2 linked regions of the Planctellipticum variicoloris genome follow. The main gene of each other region encodes a partner of the protein of the gene in region 2 in a complex. Links are inferred from orthologs where the notes say so. Each region holds a gene or a part of one and is shown on either strand. Other genes may lie near its edges.

Region 1 (4,295 bases), 4.5 Mb from region 2 along the record:
GCATGCGGGAGTCGCACCTCAATCCCGACGACTACTGGTGGTACCTGGAGCTGCGCAAATACGGCACGGTCCCCCACAGCGGATTCGGCCTGGGGCTGGAGCGGACGGTCCAGCTCATCACCGGGATGCAGAACATCCGCGACTGCATCCCGTTCCCGCGGACGCCCAAGAGCGCCGACTTCTGAGCGAGATCGTTCCGGTCAGGCGACCGAAGCCTGAGCCGGCGGTTTGAAGTGGCCGTCGTCGCTGACGTCTTCGAAACGGACGGCCATCCGTTTGGAGATGCCGGACTCTTCCATCGTCACGCCGTACAGGACGTCGGCGACCACCATCGATCGTTTATGGTGGGTGATCATGATGAACTGCGTCGAACTCTGGAACTCGCGGACGACCGAGGTGAAGCGTTCGACGTTGGCTTCGTCGAGGGCCGCATCGACTTCGTCGAGGATGCAGAACGGGCTGGGTTTGGCTTTGAAGATCGACATGATCAGGGCGATGGCGGTCATGGTCTTCTCGCCGCCGCTCAGGAGCGAAATGCTGCGCAGCTCTTTGCCCGGGGGGCGAGCCTGGATGTCGAGGCCGCATTCGAGAATGTCTTCGGGGTCTTCGAGGATGATGTCCCCTTCGCCCCCTCCGAAGACTTTGCGGAACAGATCCTGGAAGTTCGTGCGGATGACTTCGAAGGTCTCGGCGAACATCTTCCGGCTTTCGACGTTGATCCGCCGGATGATGTCTTCGAGCGTCTGTTTGGCTTCGACGAGGTCCTGGAGCTGGGCGCTGAGCTGCTGAAAGCGGGTTTCGAGCGATTCGAGATCGCGCAGGCTGTCGGTGTTGACGCTCCCCATCATCTTGAGCTTGCGTCGCAGCCGGGTGACGTGGGCGTCCAGCTCCGGGCGGACTTCAGAAAACGGCGGCGGCTCGGCGCCGTCGAATTTGCGGGGATTGTGAGCCGGTTCCGGCCCGGCGTCTTCGGCGTGCTCGTCCACGTGGTGCCGGCGGTCTTGGGAGGAGTGCCGTTCGTCGAGATGCAGCGCGTAGGCGGAGACGCCCGACGCCGCGACGTCCTCGAGCTTGACCTGGTACTCTTCGTCGAGTCGCTCGGCCAGACTTTCCAGAGCGTGTCGCATGTCGCGGAGACGGATTTCGTCGGCGTGCCGGCGGTCGGCCAGTTCGCGGCGCTCCTTGCGCAGCGCCAGCTCCGCTTCGACAAGCCGGCTGCGGCGCTGGCGGAGCTCTCGCTTCTCGGCGTGGAGCGCGGCGGCTTCGATCTGCACGGTTTCCGCGGCGAGATACTGCCCGTTGACGGCGTCGCGCGTGTTCAGAATATGCAGAACCGTCTGCCGCCGTTTCGCGACGGCGGCTTCAAGTCGACGTTCGGCCTCGTCGCTCTGCAGCGATCGCTGGCGGACTTCCTCCTCAAGCCGTTCGCACTGTGCTCTGAGGGCGTCGAGTCGTTCGCTCTGTTTGACGAGATCGAGCTGACGGGCGGCCCGTTCCTGTTCGAGACCCTGCGTCTCCCGCTCCGCGGCGACGAGCTGCTCCTTGTGGGCTTCGAGGTCCTGCTCCAGCGCGGCGGCATTCGCCGCCAGCTCTTCCGCCTGCTGCCTGACCCGTTGGACGTCGAGTTCGCGGGCCGCGAGCTCCTGACCGGCGAGTTCGAGTTGTTCGGCGTGATGCCGCCGGTCTCCCTGCAGTCGGTCGAGATCCTGGTCGCAGGTTGTGACTTCGGCACGCGCTTCAACCATCCGGGCCGTGGCGACATCGACGGCGGACGCCGCCGCTTCGAGTTCACCGTCGGCGGACGTCAGCGAGCGGAACACGCCTTTGAGAGATTCTTCCTGCTCGGCGATCTGCCGGTCGAGCTGAATGAGATCATTCTTGATTCGACGAAGCTCGCTCTTTCGTGAGAGCAGCGCCGTGTCGCTCCGGACGGCTCCCAGATGTAAGGACCCCTCGTGTTCGAGCACTTCGCCCTGGAGCGTGACGAATCGGCATCCGCTGCCGGGACCGGTCGCGAGGCGCACGGCATCGTCCAGAGTTCCCACGACCCAGGTGTCGGCGAGGACGGCGGCGGCGAGGCCCAGGATGCCGTGATCGCCGGTAATCAGCTCGTCCGCCCGCGAGATGATCCCTGGAAAACCGGTCAGGTCCGGCAGAAGTGCGCTGTTCAACTCCAGATGCAGGAAATCTTCGCCGCGCAGCGTGGGAGGAAGAGGTTCGCCGGCAAGTCTGTCGGGAATCGCCAGAAAGCCGACGCGCCCGGATAATTGTGCCGCGCCGGAGCGGAGATAGTCCAGCAGCGGCTGGTACTCCCGGAGGACGATGAGTTGCGACCGGCTTCCCAGGGCGACTTCCAGCAGCGCGGCGTGCTCCAGGTCGACGTCGAGCAGGTCGGCGACGCCGCCGATGACCGTGTTCCACGGGGGGAGATCGGAGGTCCGGGCGCGCGAGAGAATCTCTTTGACGCCCAGATTCAGGCCCTCCTGGCGAAGTTCGAGATCTTCGAGCAGGCTCTTCCGGGCCAGCGCTGCACTGCGCTGCTCGCGATCGGCGGCCAGTCGCGACTTGAGATCATCCTGCGCACCGACAAGCTGCGAACGCCGGCTCTGAACATCGCGGAGCGACTGCTGCGCGGCGGCCAGGCCGGTCTGCGCGGCATCGAGGCGCTGCTGGTGTTCGATCCGATCCGCCTGCAGGCGGGCGATCAGTTCGTCGAGATGTTCGAGCTGGCCGGTCACCCTCTGCTGCGAGTTCTGCAGCGCTTCGAGTTGCGCGTGAAGCGTCGCGAGCTGATTGGCGATGCCGGCCGACTGCTGGACGATCTGTTCGCGTTCCGTCCTGCGGGCTTCGATCCGCTCGCGCAACTGGACGAGCTCCGCAGCCCGGCCCTGCAGCGTGGCGTCCCGCTCCGTGACGCGGACCCGCGTCTCGGCGTACTCGGCTTCGACTTCCTGGAGCCGACGGTGTTGCAGTTCGATTTCTCCGCGGGCGTCGCTCGTCCGGCGGCGGAGGTGGGCCTGCTGTTTCTGCAGACGCGTCAGCTCGGCTTCGAGCTCCTGCAGCCGGGCCGATTGAAATTGAATCGTGGCTTCCTGGCCGACGATGGATTCGCGGACTGCCGAATTCCGGCGGTCGACGGTCCGCAGACGATCGTCGAGGGCGGAGATCTGGTGATCGAAAGCGGCTTCCTCCGATTCGATGACCTTCTGCCGGTCGGTCAGATCCTGGAGGCGTCCCTCGGATTCGGCGAGGGCAGCGTCGACAACCGAGATCTCCGCGGTGAGCTGCCGATAGTCGTCGCCCGCCAGCCCCAGCCACCACTTCTTGAGATCCTCGCTGACTTCGCGATACTTGACCGCCTTGGCAGCCTGGCTGCGGGTGGAATTGAGCTGCGCTTCGACCTCGTCGACAATGTCGGTCAGCCTGAGCAGATTCTGCGCGACCCGTTCGAGCTTCCGCTGCGCGTCGAGCCGCCGCGCCTTGAAGCGGCTGACGCCGGCGGCTTCTTCGAAGACCAGCCGTCGGGCGGTCGGGTTGGCCTGCAGGATCTGGTCGACGCGCCCCTGTTCGATGATGCTGTACGCGGCGCTCCCGGCGCCGGTGCCGAGGAACAGGTCTTTGATGTCTTTCAGCCGGGACGGAGCGCGGTTCAGCAGATACTCCGCGTCGCCGTTGCGCCAGATGCGGCGGCCGATGTGGACTTCCTGCGCGTCGATCGGCAGCAGGCCGGACGAATTGTCGTAAGTCAGCGTGGCTTCGGCGAATGCGCTCGGCTTGCGGCTCGAAGAGCCATTAAAGATGACGTCGACCATGTCCTTGCCGCGGAGGCTCTTGGCCGACTGGTCGCCAAGAATCCACTTGAGCGCGTCGACGACATTGCTCTTGCCGCTGCCGTTAGGACCGACAACGCAGGTAATGCCCTTGGCGAAGTCGAACCTGGTGCGGTCGGCGAAGCTCTTGAAGCCGAACAGTTCCAGTGACTTCAGCATGACGGGGTCCTGCCGCCGGCGGCAGCCGACGGCCCGCAGACCGGCGAGAAGACTCGCCGGTCGAAGGAATCGTTTCCAGGGGTCACGGTCCGAGCCCGGTCGCTCAGAATCTCTCGCGGAGTCGGGGAATCAGTCCAAAGGGTTTCTTCTTGGCGTCGTCGCTGTCGACCTTGTCCGCTGCCGGCGCAGCAGGGGTTGATGGTTTGTCGGAATTTGCCGGCTTCTCGTCTTTCACGGCGACCGGTTTTGTGTCGGCCGGGACGCTGGCCTGGACCCCCTCCGAGTCGGCCCAGTCTCCGCTGCCGC
Region 2 (15,663 bases):
CCTGATTTTCTTCTCTGCGCCCTCCGCGCCTCCGCGGTACAGTTCTCTTCCTCTTCGCATCTGAGTGCACATCGAATCGTTTGCAGAAAGAGTCTTCGCATGCGGCTGCTGTTGATTGGCCTGGTGACTTGTGGATTCCTGGGCGTCGTTCCTGAATGTCCGGCCGCGGAGCCGGTGCGGGTGATCTTCGACACCGACGTTGGCAACGATGTGGACGACGCGCTGGCGCTCGGGCTGCTGCATGCCCTGGAATCGCGGGGACACTGCAAGCTGCTGGGAGTGACAATCACCAAGAACGATCCGCTCGCGGTTGAATACGTCGATGCCGTCAACACGTTCTACGGTCGGCCCGACATTCCGGTCGGATCGGGCCGCGAAGCGGTCAGGACCGAGCCCAGCAAGTTCTTGCCGCTGGCCGAGACCAGGGACGACGGCCAATTGCGCTATCCGCACGATCTGCGGGAGCCGCAGGCGCTGGAGTCGAAACAGCTTCTCCGGAAGCTCCTGGCTGCGGAACCGGACGGTTCGGTCGTCGTGGTCCAGGTAGGATTTTTCTCGAATCTCGCCGGGCTGCTCGATACGCCCGCCGACAATCTCTCTCCGCTCACCGGCAAAGAGCTGATCCAGAAAAAAGTCCGCCTGCTGTCGGTGATGGCTGGGGCGTTTCAAACGATTGAGTTCAACAACCACTACTGCGAATACAATGTGATCAAGGACATTCCCGCCGCTCAGAAGCTGGCGCAGGAATGGCCGACCCCGATCATCTGGAGTGGCTTCGAGATCGGAATTGCCGCCCCGTATCCCGCAGTGAGCATCGAGCGGGACTTTGGCTACGTCACCCACCACCCGCTGTCGGAGTCTTACCAGCTCTATCTGCCGACGCCCCACGAACGCCCGACGTGGGATCTGACCAGCGTGCTGTACGCCGTCCTGCCGGATCGAGGGTTTTTCGGAACCTCGCCAGCCGGACGGACGAAGGTGGAAGCCGATGGCTTCACCCGGTTCACGCCCGACGGAAAAGGTCCGCACCGGTTTCTGACCATGAACGCCATTCAGGAAGCCCGGGTGCGGGAAGCGTTCCAGCAGCTCTGCAGCGAACCCCCGCAGCGATGATTGAAGATGAAGACAAGCGGAAGAAGCGTTTCGACATGGCGGTGCGGAAAGACTGGAGGGAACGTGGCCAGTGAGTTCTGAATTGGGACGATCTCAAAATCCTTCTCCCGGCGTTTGTTTTTTCGAACCTCTCTTGTCCGCTCTTCGTCGTTCCGACTTTCTCATTCGGTGGTCATTTTCGCGGCCTCCGCGACTCCACGGCGAAATCTGCTTCTCAGTTCCCGTCAACCGCAGCAACGATTGCATTCGGCCCCGGCGTCTGCTCTGATTCCGCCCGGTTGTCCGATCCCGTTCTCCAGCGACACTCGTCGAGGATTCCTCATGCCGAAAAAGAAGAAGGCCGCCGTCAAGAAGGTCAAAGTTCCGCAGCGGATCGTCATGCGCACCGGCGAAGCGCTCGTGGAGGCCGAACCGGCCTGGTCGGCCGCTGAGCCGGAAGTTGTGATCGGCGAACTCGACGGACCGGTCGGATACGCCATCGCCAACCTGATCGGCGATCAGACCAAGGGACATTCGCGCGTCTTCGCCATCCTCAACTGCGACGTGCAGGTCAAGCCGGCCACAGTGATGGTCAGCAAAGTGACCGTCAACAACGAAAAATACACCAACATCCTGATGGGCACCGTTCAGGCCGGGATTGCCAACGGCGTGCTCGACTGCGTTCGCGAGGGAATCATTCCGGCCAGCAAGGCGAACGACCTGGGAATCATCGTCTCAGTCTGGCTCGATCCCTCGGTGGTGGACGTCGAGATCGACCATAAGATTCTGTTCGAGACCAATCGCGCCGCAACGGCGAAAGCCATTCGCAAGGCGATGCATAACGAGCCGTCGATCGAGTGGCTGCTCAAGCACCAGCACGAAGTCACACATTTCTTCCATGCGATGGGGGTCGAAGGCAAGCTGTAGAACCCGTTGGACACGTCAGAACGCAAAAGCGGCCCCGATTCTCACGAATCGGGGCCGCACCGTTTTTGTCGACCGCCAGCGTCCGTCGCTTATTTCTCGTACGGTTTTTCCTTGGCAGCGTCCGCGCCGAACGAAGCCCGGAAGCCTTCCGCCGCGGCGGCGACGGTCTTGTCGGGACCGGTCAGCTTGAGGAAGTAGGCTTCTTTGGCGTCCCCTTTGGCGACCACCAGAATCACACCCAGCGACCGCGAGCCCGGCACCGCTTCCGTCCGTCCGGCGATCGGCGGACCAATCGAACGGTTGTAGGTTCCGGAGATCTCGCTGAAGTAGTATTCGCCCTGCGGGCAGTTCCCGAACGTAATCTTGACCTTGCGCCCCTCGCCCTGGAACTGCTTAACCCAGCGTTCCAGGTTGGGATCAATCCCGCCACCGCCCCCTGCGAACGAAGACACCACGAGTTCCGCCGGTTCCTTGTCTCCGTCGACCGCGGGAATCTTGAACTGCGCCAGTCGCAGACGATTGGCGGGAGGTTCCTGCTTCCAGGTGGCAGGTGCGTTGAGGGTGATGTCTTCAATCTTGACTTCCTTGGCCTCGGCGGCCGGCTTGTCCTGGGCAAAGCTGGCCAGCCGGACGGGAATTTCCTGCCGGCGGTGAGTCACTTTCGCCGCCGGACTCGGACCGGATGCGACCGTGGGAGCGCCGGCCACGCTCAAGCCGATCGAGTACAGGCTTGTCCGGGCGGTGATGTACAGCGTCTTGCCGTCGGCGCCGCCAAAGGTGCAGTTCGCCGGTCGCTCGGGAACAGGAATCCGTCCGATCAACTCGCCGGCCGGCGACAGGACGACAATCCCGCCGTACGTGGCGTAAATGTTGCCGTGCTGGTCGAGCGCCATCCCGTCCGGTCCGCCGCCGTCGAGCTTCGCGTCGCCCGTGAAGATCAGCTTGCCCTCGCCGACCTTGCCCGGTGCGGAGATTTCGTACTTCCAGAGCTGCGAGAGATTGGGCTCGGCGACATAGAGCGATTTGCCGTCGGGAGAGACCAGCACGCCATTGGGCCGCTGCAGCTTGTCGATCACCCGCATCGACTGGCCCTGGGGGTTGATGTAATAGACCCCCATCACTGGCTGGTCGATCTTCGGGTCGGCGCCGTAACGAGGATCGGTGAAGTACAGCCCGCCGTGCCCGTCGAGCGCCAGGTCATTCGGGCTGTTGAGCGGTTTGCCGTCGAAAGCATCCGCAAGGACTTCGATCTTGCCGCCCTGGGAACCGATCTTGACGACCCGCCGGTCCGTTCCCTGACAGGCGTAGAGGTTGCCATGGGCATCGAAGACCAGGCCGTTCGCTCCGCCCGAAGGCTTCAGAAAGTCGGAGACTTTTCCATCGCTATCCACTCGCACAATCCGCGAGTTCGGGATATCGCTGAACAGCAGGAAGCCCTGCGGATTCCAGGCCGGTCCTTCGGTGAATTTGCAGTCGCCGACGACCTTTCGGGCCTCGGCGCCCGCGGGTACGAGATCGTTCAGGTCCGCCGCCGAGGCGGTCGCAGCAGCAATCAGCAGCCCGCAACAGGCCAGCGTTCTCTCGAACAGTTTCCGCATGAATCCGTCTCCGAACTGGGATGCAAGTCACGACTCTTCAGGCGCAGACGATTGTCGGTCAACACCCGCGGAATTGCAAACTGCGATCGATTCTCCCGTCGCTGCGAAAGATTCTCTGAAGAAACGAACGGGATTCGGACGTGAGGACTTTTATTCAGGGGATAAGCCTTCTGCGACGGCACAACGCCTCCCACAATTGCCGGGCGTGCGACACGAACCTCAGACCTTGCGCAATCGAAACAGTCTGCTGCGAAACCGGGCACAGCGCGGCGGCATATTCTGCCGGACCGTCCTCCGTGCGCGGAGCCAACCTGAGCCGCAACTCCCGGCCCCGCGCGTGGTTGACAATGGCCCGATGAAACACTCATGGCATGCCGCGCGGCTGGTCGAAATTTCCAAGGCCGGGAGGGAATTCCCCCGAGTTTCTCATTGAGCGCTCAACACGATGTTGAAGCGAGGTTGCCATGCCCGTTCGAGAGATGGTCAATCCGACCGATGCGGCCAATGCCCCTGTTCCCGTGCTGCTGGAACTGATCACTGACGGCGGTGACACCGAGTGGCTGGAACTGGCTGAAGGGGACTTGACGCTCGGGACAGCCAGCCGGTGCGACCTGCGGTTGACCGGCGGACCAGCGCTTCATAGCGTCGTCCATCGAAAAGGGAACAACGTCTGGATCGAAGCGACCGACGCGGCCAGCCGCCTGGAGATCAACAGCAGGCCCGTGCGACGACTCTCACTGCGCGACGGCGACCGGATGGTCATCTCCGGCAGCGAACTCTTCGTCCATATCGGCGAGTCGGCGCTGCTGGCCGCCCGGAGGCGTGAGGCGCAGATCGACGCCGCGAACATGACGGCGGAAGAACTGTGTGACCGGATCGCCGCGGAGGAGATGGCGATTCAGCAATTCGAAGGTCGCCGTCGGCTCGGACTGCAGGCCCTCCTCGCAGCCCTGGGAGACGCGTCGGGAAACGAGCCCGATTCGAGCGAGGCCGAGCTGGCCGAAGCCCGTCGCTTCGAAGAGCTGCTGGAGCAGATCAAGGTTCTGTCCAACGCGCTGGACAACCGGACTCAGATCCTGGCGGACCGCGAGAGCGAGCTGCTTGAAACCAGTTCCCAACTGCAGTCGGTCCAGGACCGGATGACGCGCCAGCTCGACGAATTGATGTTGCGACTGAACCAGCAGAACGGGGCGCCCGACGAACTGCGGGCGAGCGCATAGCCGTTCGAGGCTGTTTGCGTCGGTCGGCTACGACGATGAGACCGTTGGGCGAAACCAACGACATGCGCCCCGCGCATTCCGGTCGACTCGTTGAGGTACTGGATGCGTCGGATGCGGCCAGGTCGCCATCGTGGGGCCCCGCCTCAGGTTCGCGCTCGGGCCGCTCCTTGGCCGGGGCCTCTCGGCGTGCTATCGTCGCAATGAAACTTCGAAGACTTCCGACACGACGACTTCATTCGCGTCTCGTTTCGACTTACCCATCGCGTGGGACGTTGGCCGTCGCAGTCACAACGTCTGCGGCGTCGGAATTGCCAAAGTGCAGACCAATGTCGCAGAAACTGGCGGCTAACCGTTTGTGATCGGCTTGATTTTCTTCGAATGTGACGTGGAATACAGGGAGGAACACAATCGTAGCGGGTCTCACTCGCAGGACGTCCATTCGCCGATGCAAATTCTGATCGTGAGCCACATTGGAGCGCAGCGCCGGTCGCTGCAGCTTGTCCTGCAGGGGGCGGGACATCTGGTCCAGACAAGCGATTCGCTGGAGGGGGCGTTCAGCGTGCTGACTCGCAGTCTGAATGTTGAGGTTGTGATCAGCGAATGGAATCTGGGGAGCAGCTCTGCCTGCGAGTTGCTCGGCCGCTTGAAGCAGATCCCGCGTCTGGCGGATGCAGACACCGAGCCGCGAGAACCCTCGTTTATTATTCTCAACATGCCATCTCTCCACACGGACCATGGAGGGAGGACGTCGTCCGTCACCCACATGCGTTCGTTCGGTTTTCGCGACATCCTGGAGAAGCCGGTCAGCCGCGAGACGCTGATTACCAAGCTGAAGGAGATCGAAGCCGAACGCTACTCGCTGCCAACGGACGCGGAGAGAGGCTCGGACGACAGCGCCGATTGCCTCCCGATCGTGGAAGCGACCGCGGTTACAGCAGAGCCGAGACCGGACGTCTGCCCGGTCCCGCAGTCGGACCGACGCCTGCTGGAACTGGAGAGGGAGATTCGCCAGCTCCGGGCTGAGATTGATGAGCAGCAGCGGCGTCTGACACGGATGGCCAGCGAGATGGGGGAGTTGACTCAGCGTTGAGTCAGCAGGCATCAGCGCGATCGCCGTCCCGCCCGGTCTTCGTCGCCGTCTGAACTCGGATTCGCAGGCGTGAGACGTTCCTGGCAGCTCTGGCTCAATTCGGAGCGGAGACCGTGTCGCGCGGCGGTTCGACGACCGCGGACGTAGCGTCCGCGGAACCAGGCGGAAGGACATAGATATCGCCGTACTCATCGGGCTGTTCGGCCCGAAAGTGATGGTGGCGCAGCAGTTCGAGAATCGCGAGGAAGATTCCGATGATCTTGCTGCGGAGATTCGTCCCTTCAAAAAACTCGCTGAAGGGGACCCGACCGTCCGCTCTGACGCGTTCGGCGATTCGTTCGACGTAGACCGAGATTGGCGTGTCGTCGTAGCGGATGCTGGACGTTTCTTCGACGATTCGCTTCTGCAGCACGCGGGAGAGGGCGCTCACCAGATCCCAGAGTTCAACCTCCTTGATGGGGTCGGCCGAGTGATCCTTGGCCGTCCGCGGTCGTTCGTCGGTCAGGCGCGGATAGCGCTCCTGCCACTCGGCGGCCTGGTGCTCCAGGGCCAGGGCGGCGTCCTTGTATTTTTTGTACTCGAGGAGCTGCTGGATTAATTCGCTGCGGGGATCGTCGGCGAGCGGCGCTTCGTCGGGCTGCTCATCCTCGGCCCGAGGGAGGACCAGGCGGCTTTTGATCTCGACGAGGGAGCTGGCCATCACAACGAAGTCGCCGACCAGATCGAGGTCAATCAGCTCCAGGACTTCGAGGAACTGCAGGAACTGTCCGGTGATTCTGGCGATCGGCAGGGAGACAATGTCCACCTCGTTCCGCCGGACCAGGTACAAGAGGAGGTCCAGCGGTCCGGAAAAGACATCAAGTTTGACGCGGTACTCGGCCATCCGTGCCTTGTGTTTCACGTTCGTGGAACGGTCGGCTGCTGCGCTTCGCAGCGCAGCAGCCGACTCTGAACGCGAACGCCCCCCAGACACCTTATCGTCCGAATGCGCGGAAAAGTTTCACACAAGGGGGAGATCGTCGCGGCGCACAGGGCTTATGCCGCTGGGCTACCTTGAATCGCCCTTGGAAGGCTGCCTTTCGCTCGATGTGGAGCTGGTTGCTCAACGCGACGTCTTGAGTCGTTTGAGAATCTCCGCGCGGCGAGGCGCCGACGGCTGTGCGCCCATCCGGGTGACGGAAATCGCTGCCGCCGCGGACGCAAAGTGGACGGCTGCGGCTAGCGGCTGGCCTTCGACGAGCCGGGCGGCGAGGGCGCCGTTGAAGACATCACCAGCGGCGGTCGTATCGACCGCCTGCACCGGAAATGGCGGCGCGAGAAAAGTCCCAGCCGGCTCGCTGACCCAGGCCCCGCGGGCGCCGAGCGTGAGAATCACCGTTTCCACGCCGAGCTCATGCAGGACGCGGGCCGCCAGGTTGGCGGTGCGCGGGTCCCGGACCCGCCGGCCGGTCAGCAGCTCGGCTTCCGTTTCGTTCGGGGTGATGATCGAAACTCGCGGCAGAATCTCCGCGGGAAGCGGCCCGGCCGGGGCGGGATTGAGAATCAGCCTCGCCCCCGACGTTGCGGCCAATTGGGCCGCGGCAGTGACCGCAACCGGCGAGGTTTCCAGTTGGACGAGGACGACGTCTCCGGGACCCACCACAGCTTTCGCCCGACGGACATCCGCGGCGGAGAGTTTCGCATTGGCGCCGGGAGCGACCGCGATACTGTTCTCACCGGCGGCGCTGACGCAGATCAACGCGACGCCCGACGGCTCGCGGGCGTCGCGGACGATGAACTGCGTATCGATGCCGTCGGCGTGAAAACCCTTCAGCGCAACGTCGCCGTAGGCGTCCTGTCCCAGCCTCGCGACAAACGTCACTTGCGCGCCGGCCCGTGCGGCCGCGACGGCCTGATTGGCCCCCTTCCCTCCCGGCGCGGAGAGGAACCTGCCGCCGAGCAGCGTTTCGCCGGGGCGCGGCAGTCGCTCGGTCCGGACGATGAGATCGGTATTGGAGCTGCCGACGACAAGGACGCGGCCGGTCATGGGGGGACTCGCGGAGGGCGGATCGGGAATGGCGAGAGTTTAGCAGGTAGAGAGTGGATGGTGGTCAGTGGATGGTGGATGGTGGATGGTGAAGAAGAATGCTCAACGCTTAGCGCTCAACGCGGATGTTGCGGGGGTGGGCACGGCTATCTATACTTGCGGGCAGTCTGCCTGCCCCCGGTCTGCCGGGAATTGCCTGCCATTGTCTTCATCCCACAAATGACTGGATCGCGTATGTCTCGCCTTGCCCTCCTCGGTGTGTGTGTCGCTGCGCTCGCTTCGGCGACAGCGTGGGCGCTGGAACCGCTGCGTTCAACAGACTGGCCGCAGTGGCGTGGCCCCGGACGCGAGAATCGGAGCGCCTCGACCGGACTGTCGACCGACTGGGAGGCGCATCCGCCGACGCTGGCCTGGAAGGTCGCCGGCTTGGGCAAGGGCTATGCCAGCGTGTCGATCGTCGGAGACCGGCTCTACACGACCGGAAATCACGGCGACTCGCAGCACGTCACGGCGGTCGATCTGAAGTCACACAAGGTCGTCTGGAGCCAGCCGGTTGTCGACTTCGAGCCGAAACACGGCTACGAAGGGTCGCGCTGCACGCCGGCGGTTGACGGCGACAAGCTCTATGTGGTGACCTCCAACGGGGCGATCACCTGCCTGAACGTGGCCGACGGCAAAATCGTCTGGCAGCGGGACTTCAAGGAGTTCGGCGGGAAGATGATGTCCGGCTGGGGTTTCTCCGAGTCGCCGCTGGTGGATGGCGACCGGGTCGTCTGCACGCCGGGCGGCGAAGACGCCATGATCGTCGCGCTCGACAAGCAGACCGGCAAGGACGTCTGGAAGTCGGCCGTGCCGGACTTTGGCGAGGCGGGCAAGCCGGGCGCCGGGTATTCTTCGATCGTGATCAGCGACGCCGCGGGCGTGAAGCAGTACGTCACCCTCGTCGGTCGGGGCGCGATCGGCGTCCGGGCGTCGGACGGCAAGCTCCTCTGGACGTACAACCGTGTGGCGAATCCGGTGGCCAACATTCCGACGCCGCTGATCGCCGGGGACTACGTCTTCACGTCGTCGGGCTACGACCAGGGAGGGACGGCGCTGTTGAAGCTGACCCGCGACGGCGACGGAGTCTCGGCGACTGAAGTCTATTACCATCCGGCCCGCGAAATGCAGAATCACCACGGCGGAATGGTGCTGGTCGGCGATCAGGTCTTCATGGGACACGGTCACAACAACGGCTTCCCGATGTGCATCGACCTGGCGACCGGGAACGTCCTGTGGGGCGGGAAGATCCGCGGCGCCGGTTCGGGTTCGGCGGGAGTGACGTATGCCGACAAGCACATCATCTTCCGCTATCAGAGCGGCGACGTGGCGCTGGTGGACGCTTCGACGGACGAGTACAAGCTGCGGGGTTCCTTCAAGCCGGAAATCGTCGAGAGCCCGAGCTGGGCGCATCCAGTCGTCGTCGGAAATACGCTCTACCTGCGGGAGCAGGATACGCTGATGGCGTATGACGTAGGCAAGAAGTAGAGTGGTGGGTGGATAGTGGGTGGTGAAGAGAAAAGTTAGACTGCGCGGGCCCTGGGATCGGTGGATTCCGGGGCTCGCGATGTTTCGGGCGACAGTGAGGGGACGGCGATGAGCGGTTCGGTGTGGGTTCGCGTGGGATGTCTGCTGGCAATCTGCTGGAGCCTGCCGGCGGAAGCGCTGGACTATCGCGTCACCGATCCGGCGCTCAAGGTGGAGCTGCTGGACAGTTCGGAGACGGACTCATTCCTGGCAGTGCGGGTCGACGCCGCCGGTCGCATCTTCGTGGGCGGTCGGAAGACACTGTTCGTCTACGAGCCACTCCCCGACGGAACCTACAAGCCGCGGGAGCTGCTGCTGGAGTTTCCCGATCACACGTGGGTTTACGACATCGAGATTCGCGGCGACGATCTGTACCTGATGACGGTCAGCGCCCTCTACATCGTGCCGGGAGGACGGATTCAGCGGACCGGGCTGAAGCCTCAGCGGCTGGTGTGGGGCGTTCCGAACGGGCACGTGCATCAGTGCCTGCATGCCTGCGCCTGGGGGCCGGAGGGAGATCTCTATTTCTCGATGGGAGACCCGCTGTGGTATTACGGCGACTTCAGCCGGCCGGACCACTGGGGCTACTGGTCGATGTTCTTCAGGCCGGACGAAAATCATCCGGCCGGGGCCAACGGCTTCGCGCGAGTCCCCTACCACGGCGTGGGGGCGGTGTTTCGCGTACAGCCGGACGGGACGAAGTTGCGGAGCTTTGCGCGCGGCCTGCGGAACAGTTGCGGACTGAACTTCGACCGGAACTGGAACCTGTTCACGAACGACAACGACCACGAAGCGATGCCGGCCTTCTACGCGCCGGGGCGGCTGCTGCAGGTGTCGCCGCAGGCGTACTACAGTTGGCCGCGGGGCTGGCTGCTGAGCAAGACGCCTGACCGGGCAGATCTGCTGCCGACGCTCAACGAGAGCCTCGGACGATTCGTGCCGGTGCTGCAGACGTATTATGCGGACAAGTTCCTGCCCGAAACTTACGACAACAACCTGCTCGTCGCCCGCTGGGGCCGGCGGACGGTGTCGCGGTTTCCGCTGGAAAAGAAGGACTCCAGCTTCACGGCCGCCGAGCACGTCATGCTCGAAGGGCAGAACCAGGCGCGACCGGTGGGGGTGTGCGTCGGTCGCGGCGGGCGGGTGTTTGTGACGCTGAGCTACATGTCCCAGAACGAAGGTTCGCCGGTTTATCGAAGCGACCTGGCAATAATCACGCGGGCGGACGACTCGAAGGCCATGCCGTTCGACGGCTACGAGCCCCCCACTGCGACCGCCGATAAACTGTGGAGCGAGCTCGCTTCGCCAAGCTGGTCGCAACGGTCCGTGGCCCATCAGGAACTGCTGCGACGGGGCGGCCCGCTGCTGCTGGAGGCGGCCCGCAAACTGAAAAATGCCGTGGCGACCGACCCGGCGACGCCCCATCTGCTGTGGCTGGCGGCGGCCTCGGCAAAAGCTTCGAAGACGGACTATGCGGGGCAGATTCTCCGCAAGCTGGCAAATGGCGAGAACGCCAACCTGCGGCTGCAGGCGGTCCGGGCGCTCGATCACTTTCCGGAGCTGCATACCGGCCGGGACTTCTTCGTCTCCAAGTTCGACGACGCCGATCCCCAGGTCCAGGTCGCGGCGGTTACGGGACTCTTCTCCCGCATCGGCGAAGAAGAAGTTCCTTACGAAGTCCTGGAACTACCGGCGCGGAGCAAGGATGCCTTCGTCCGCCACACGACGGCGATTCTGCTGTCGCAACTGGCGCCATTCGATCAGATCGCTCAGCTCGTGAATTCCCGCGACGCCCAAAGCCGGATGACCGGCGTCCTGGCGGCGGGGTTCGCGATGACAGTACCTGGCGTCCACGACGAACTGCCGGAACAGGCGCCGCTGGAGCCGCAGCGGACGGAGGCGGCGAACATCATCGAATTCGCCGACGGCAAAGTGGACCTGCGGGAGCAGGGACGACTTGGCAACTACACGATGGCCGAATACTGGAAGAGCGCGCCGCGGCCGGGCGAGACCGAAATGTTCTTTGCGCTCCTGATGGAACGACTCGCCGATCCGAACGATCAGATCCGACTGCAGGCCGCCCACTTTCTGTCGGTCGTCAACGATCCCCGCAGCGAGCCCGAGATCGCCAAGGTGCTGACCGACGTGCAGGATCGACGGTTGAGCCTGGCGGGCGGACGGGGCGTCGCCAAGGTCTGGATGCTCGGTCCGCTGCCGGACGGCGACAAGGGCTTCGAGACGGCGCATGCTCCGGAACTGGGACCGGTCGATCTGCGGGCGAAGGTGGAGGCCGGCGGCATGTCGCTGGAGTGGAAGGAAGTTGCCCAGACCGGCAAAGACCGGCCGCTGTATGATTTCGCCCAGCTCTTCGGCCCCAGCCCTCAGTCATCGGTCTACTCCTTGTTCCGGATCGAGAGTTCGGTCGCTCAGCGGTGCCAGTTGCTGCTGGGAGCCGAAGACGGTCTCAAGGTCTGGCACAACGGCAAGCTGGTCTGGTCGAAGGACGACGTCCGGCCGAACATTCAATACGACGACGTGGTGACGATCGATCTGCAGCCGGGCGGCAACGACATCCTGCTGCGGGACCGCATGCGAGCGGGACTTGGGGGGCAATACATCCATTACCGGACGCTGCAGGACGTGCAGATCACGCTGCCGCCGCTGCCGGACGGACTGTCGCTCGCCGAGCGGCTGAAGGCGGCGGGGACGGGGAATCAGCCGATCGATCCGAAGTTTCTGGAAGTCGACTGGGCCATGGCCCTGAAGGGGGCGGACGTCGAACGGGGCCGGAAACTCTTCGGGGCCGAATCCCTCGGCTGCGCGAAGTGCCACGCCGCCACACCGGTCGCCGGGACGACCGGCGGCCCCAGCCTGGCGGACGCCGGGCGGCGATTTGAACTGGCCTATCTGGTGGAATCGGTGCTGGCCCCGAACAAGGTGATCTCGCCGGTCTTCAAGTCGACTGCCCTGACGACTGTCGACGGAAAAGTTCTGACAGGTCTGGTCGTGATGGAGACGGCGGACAAACTGGAGCTGCTGCTGCCGGACACGAAGCGAGTGACGCTGGCCAAGTCGGAGATCGAGGACCGGAAAGCGTCGGAGGTCTCGGCGATGCCCGCCGGCGTGGTGAAGACTCCGGAAGAATTGCGCGACGTCCTGGCGTACCTGCTGAGTAATCCAATGCAGTAGGGAGCCAGCGTGGCAGGATGCCTGCGACGTCGGATTATGGCTCTTTTTTTGCGCTCGGATCGTCGAACAGAGTTGCAGGAATTGTCGCCGGATTGACCGCAATTGAGTACGCCATGACCGGCGTGACATAGACGCTCGGGACGCCCCATACTTCGGCGTCGTCGAGGATGGCCCACAACTTGGCGCTGCCTGAACGCGCGAAGCCGTAGGACCAGGATTCGCCATCGGACTCGATGAATAGCAATAGCTCGGGATTGACGCCCCACACTCCCGCAAAAATCGTTCCGTCGGCCAGAGGCTTGGCCGACGGTTCATAGCGGTCGAGCGGTGTTGGCAGCAGTCGCAGTTCGATCTGGTTACCCAGGTGGAATTCGCGCAGAGTGAACTTCTGGGCCAGCCGTTTCATCTGGACCAGCCGGAGCTGCGGTGTGGCGGCGGGACGTTCGTCCGTTTTGAACTTCTGGAAAGTCAGCGCTGATTCGGCGGGTGGTGCCCAGGTGAAGGCGCCGCACTGCATCGTCAGATGCGGTTTGTCGATGGCCAGAAACTCGTGGTTGAGCTGGTAAGATCTCCCCTCGGCCGGACCAAAGGGACCGTAGATTTCCGAGGTGACGAGCGCAATGGGGCGTCCTTTGGCGCCAACGCGCCAGACGGCGGAGTCGGCGATCTTGCGGGCGGGATCGGAGTACCGCAGGATTGGCTGGGCTTTAAAGGTCAGTTCGCGCGGATCGCCGGGATCGGTCGGACTGATGGCGATCTTGCCGACCACGTTTCGCAGGAATTCGAGTCGGGACGGACTCGATCCGTCCTGATCCGGTTTTACCGCGCTCTCCTGTGCCGAAAGGGAACTGGCGCAGAATGTTGCGAGTAAGCCAGCCACCAGATGGACACGCTGAAAACTGATGCCGTTCATGAAGGATAACTCCGTAGAAGCTGGCTCGTCGGGGTTGAGCGGGAATCCCGCGGGACGTGTCTGCAGACGTCAGGCGTTCAATGCAGTCATCGTGACTGTTCCGTTAGGCCGCCGCAAGCGAGGTTTCCGGGACGTGGAGAATTCCTACACGGCGACAGGTGTTCGCGGACGTTGCATGCCCCGACGTGTACCCGGCCGATGCCGTCCCCTTCGTTCAACCGCCACGTGCGATCGCCGACCGGCGAAACGGCACCGGTATCCTGCTAGAATTGTGGTGACGCCGAGTGCATTCCGTAACGGCGACAGGAGCGAGGTATGTTGAGTCCCAAGCGGACCTGGCAGGACGAACTGGCGATCATCGACCGGACGATGAAAGCCATCTCCGGCGTCAACGACCCCGAAGAGCTGGTGTCGATCTACTGGAACGGCATCGGCGAGCTGATCGAGACCGACGACTACGTGGCTGTCTCGCGGCGGAATGTCGATTCGCCATTCTATTTGATTACGCGTTCGTCGCGATTCGCCGAGTCGTACAATCCCTGGACCCAGCGCGACCTGCTGCCGAAATTGACTGGCGGACTTCTGGGCGAAATCGCCTATGGCAGCAGCCCGGTGATCATCGAAGACCTGCCGTCCCGGCTCGCGGCGGACGATCCGGCCTGGTTTTATCTGCAGGGGTTTCAGGCGCTGGTCGCACTGCCGCAGTACGATGGCGGCGAGGCTCTCAATCATACGATTATGCTGGTCCGCCCCGGGGCCGACGTGAACCACGGCATGATTCCCATGCTGCACTGGCAGGCGGGGCTGTTCGGACGCGGGACGCAGAACCTGGTGCTGCGCAATCAACTGAGCGCGGCCCTCCACGCGCTCGATCGGGAGCTGCAGGTCGTCGGCAACATTCAACGGTCGCTGCTGCCGGACCAGCTCCCGACAATCCCCGGCTTCGAACTGGCCGCCCACTACGAAACCAGTTCCCGGGCCGGCGGCGACTACTACGACTTCTTTCCGCTCGCCAACGGCGCCTGGGGACTGTTCATCGCCGACGTCTCGGGCCACGGCACCCCGGCCGCGGTCCTGATGGCGATCACTCACGCCATCGCCCACGCGCAGCCGGGGACGCACTCGCCCCCCGCCGCGCTGCTGTCCTATCTGAACGACCGGCTCGCGCGGGCCTACACGCGCGACGGTACGTTCGTGACCGCCTTCTATGCGATTCTCGATCCGGCCGCGCGGACGCTGACCTGCTCCAGCGCCGGCCACAATCCCCCGCGGCTCGTCCGTGCGGGGCGCGTGCTGTCGCTCGACGAAAGCGGCGGCCTGCCGATGGGCCTGATGCCCGGCCTGACCTACGACGAGGCGACCATTGAACTTGTCAGCGGCGACCTGCTGCTGCTCTATACCGACGGCATTCCCGAAGCGATGGGACCGGGCGAAGGGATCAGCCGCCTGTTCGGCCTCGACCGCCTCGATCCACTGCTCCTGGAGTGCGCCGCGGGGAGCGCGGAAGACTGCCTGCAGCAGATCCGCACCGCCGTCGCCGAGTTCTGCGAGAACGCCCCGCCGACCGACGATCAGACGCTGATTGCGATGCGGGTGGAGTAGCTCGGCCGGCAGCTTCTACGTTCGGGGCCGAGCAGCCATCGGGAACGAGCAATCGCGACGTCTCGCATCCTGGGGGGATGCCAGAAAGTAGCCGGGGGTTGAGGATCGCAGCGACGACACCTCCGGTTGCTCGGTCTGGCCCCTACCCCAGCACGCCCCCCACCACGTTCCCATGCACATCGGTCAGCCGGTAGTCCCGGCCGCTGTGCCGGTACGTCAGCCGCTCGTGATCGAAGCCCATCAGGTGCAGGATCGTTGCGTGGAAGTCGTGGACGTGGACGCCGTCTTTCGCCACGCGGACGCCGTATTCGTCGGTTTCGCCATAGACCGTCCCGCCGCGGACCCCGGCCCCGGCGAGCCAGGAGCTGAAGGCCCAGTTGTGGTGCTCGCGGCCCTTCGCCGTCGCCGAGTTGTTGAACGGCGTCCGCCCGAACTCCGTT

The links.
Region 1: the proteins of SH412_RS10415 (region 2) and smc are in contact, whole or in part, in a crystal structure (PDB 3ZGX), measured with the Bacillus subtilis proteins. The link is inferred for Planctellipticum variicoloris from one-to-one orthologs.

Annotation. Positions count from the first base shown.
Region 1 is NZ_CP130886.1:7,192,191-7,196,485, forward strand. It holds smc (chromosome segregation protein SMC), read right to left. Parts: upstream 3,990-4,295; coding sequence 201-3,989; downstream 1-200. Other genes in the region: asnS (asparagine--tRNA ligase), read left to right, coding at 1-185; SH412_RS28205 (flagellar basal body P-ring protein FlgI), read right to left, coding at 4,093-4,295. UniProt on the Bacillus subtilis protein: Required for chromosome condensation and partitioning.
Region 2 is NZ_CP130886.1:2,651,842-2,667,504, reverse strand. The notes cover bases 4,917-7,766. They hold SH412_RS10415 (segregation and condensation protein A), read right to left. Parts: upstream 6,811-7,766; coding sequence 6,022-6,810; downstream 4,917-6,021. Other genes in these bases: rbsK (ribokinase), read right to left, coding at 7,030-7,766; SH412_RS10420 (DNA-binding transcriptional response regulator), read left to right, coding at 5,283-5,927. In the rest of the region: SH412_RS10440 (nucleoside hydrolase), read left to right, coding at 100-1,113; fae (formaldehyde-activating enzyme), read left to right, coding at 1,435-2,019; SH412_RS10430 (SMP-30/gluconolactonase/LRE family protein), read right to left, coding at 2,109-3,617; SH412_RS10425 (FHA domain-containing protein), read left to right, coding at 4,082-4,837; more of rbsK, read right to left, coding at 7,767-7,953; SH412_RS10405 (PQQ-binding-like beta-propeller repeat protein), read left to right, coding at 8,188-9,480; SH412_RS10400 (hypothetical protein), read left to right, coding at 9,589-12,708; SH412_RS10395 (hypothetical protein), read right to left, coding at 12,743-13,621; SH412_RS10390 (PP2C family protein-serine/threonine phosphatase), read left to right, coding at 13,937-15,223; SH412_RS10385 (DUF1501 domain-containing protein), read right to left, coding at 15,366-15,663. UniProt on the Bacillus subtilis protein: Participates in chromosomal partition during cell division. May act via the formation of a condensin-like complex containing Smc and ScpB that pull DNA away from mid-cell into both cell halves.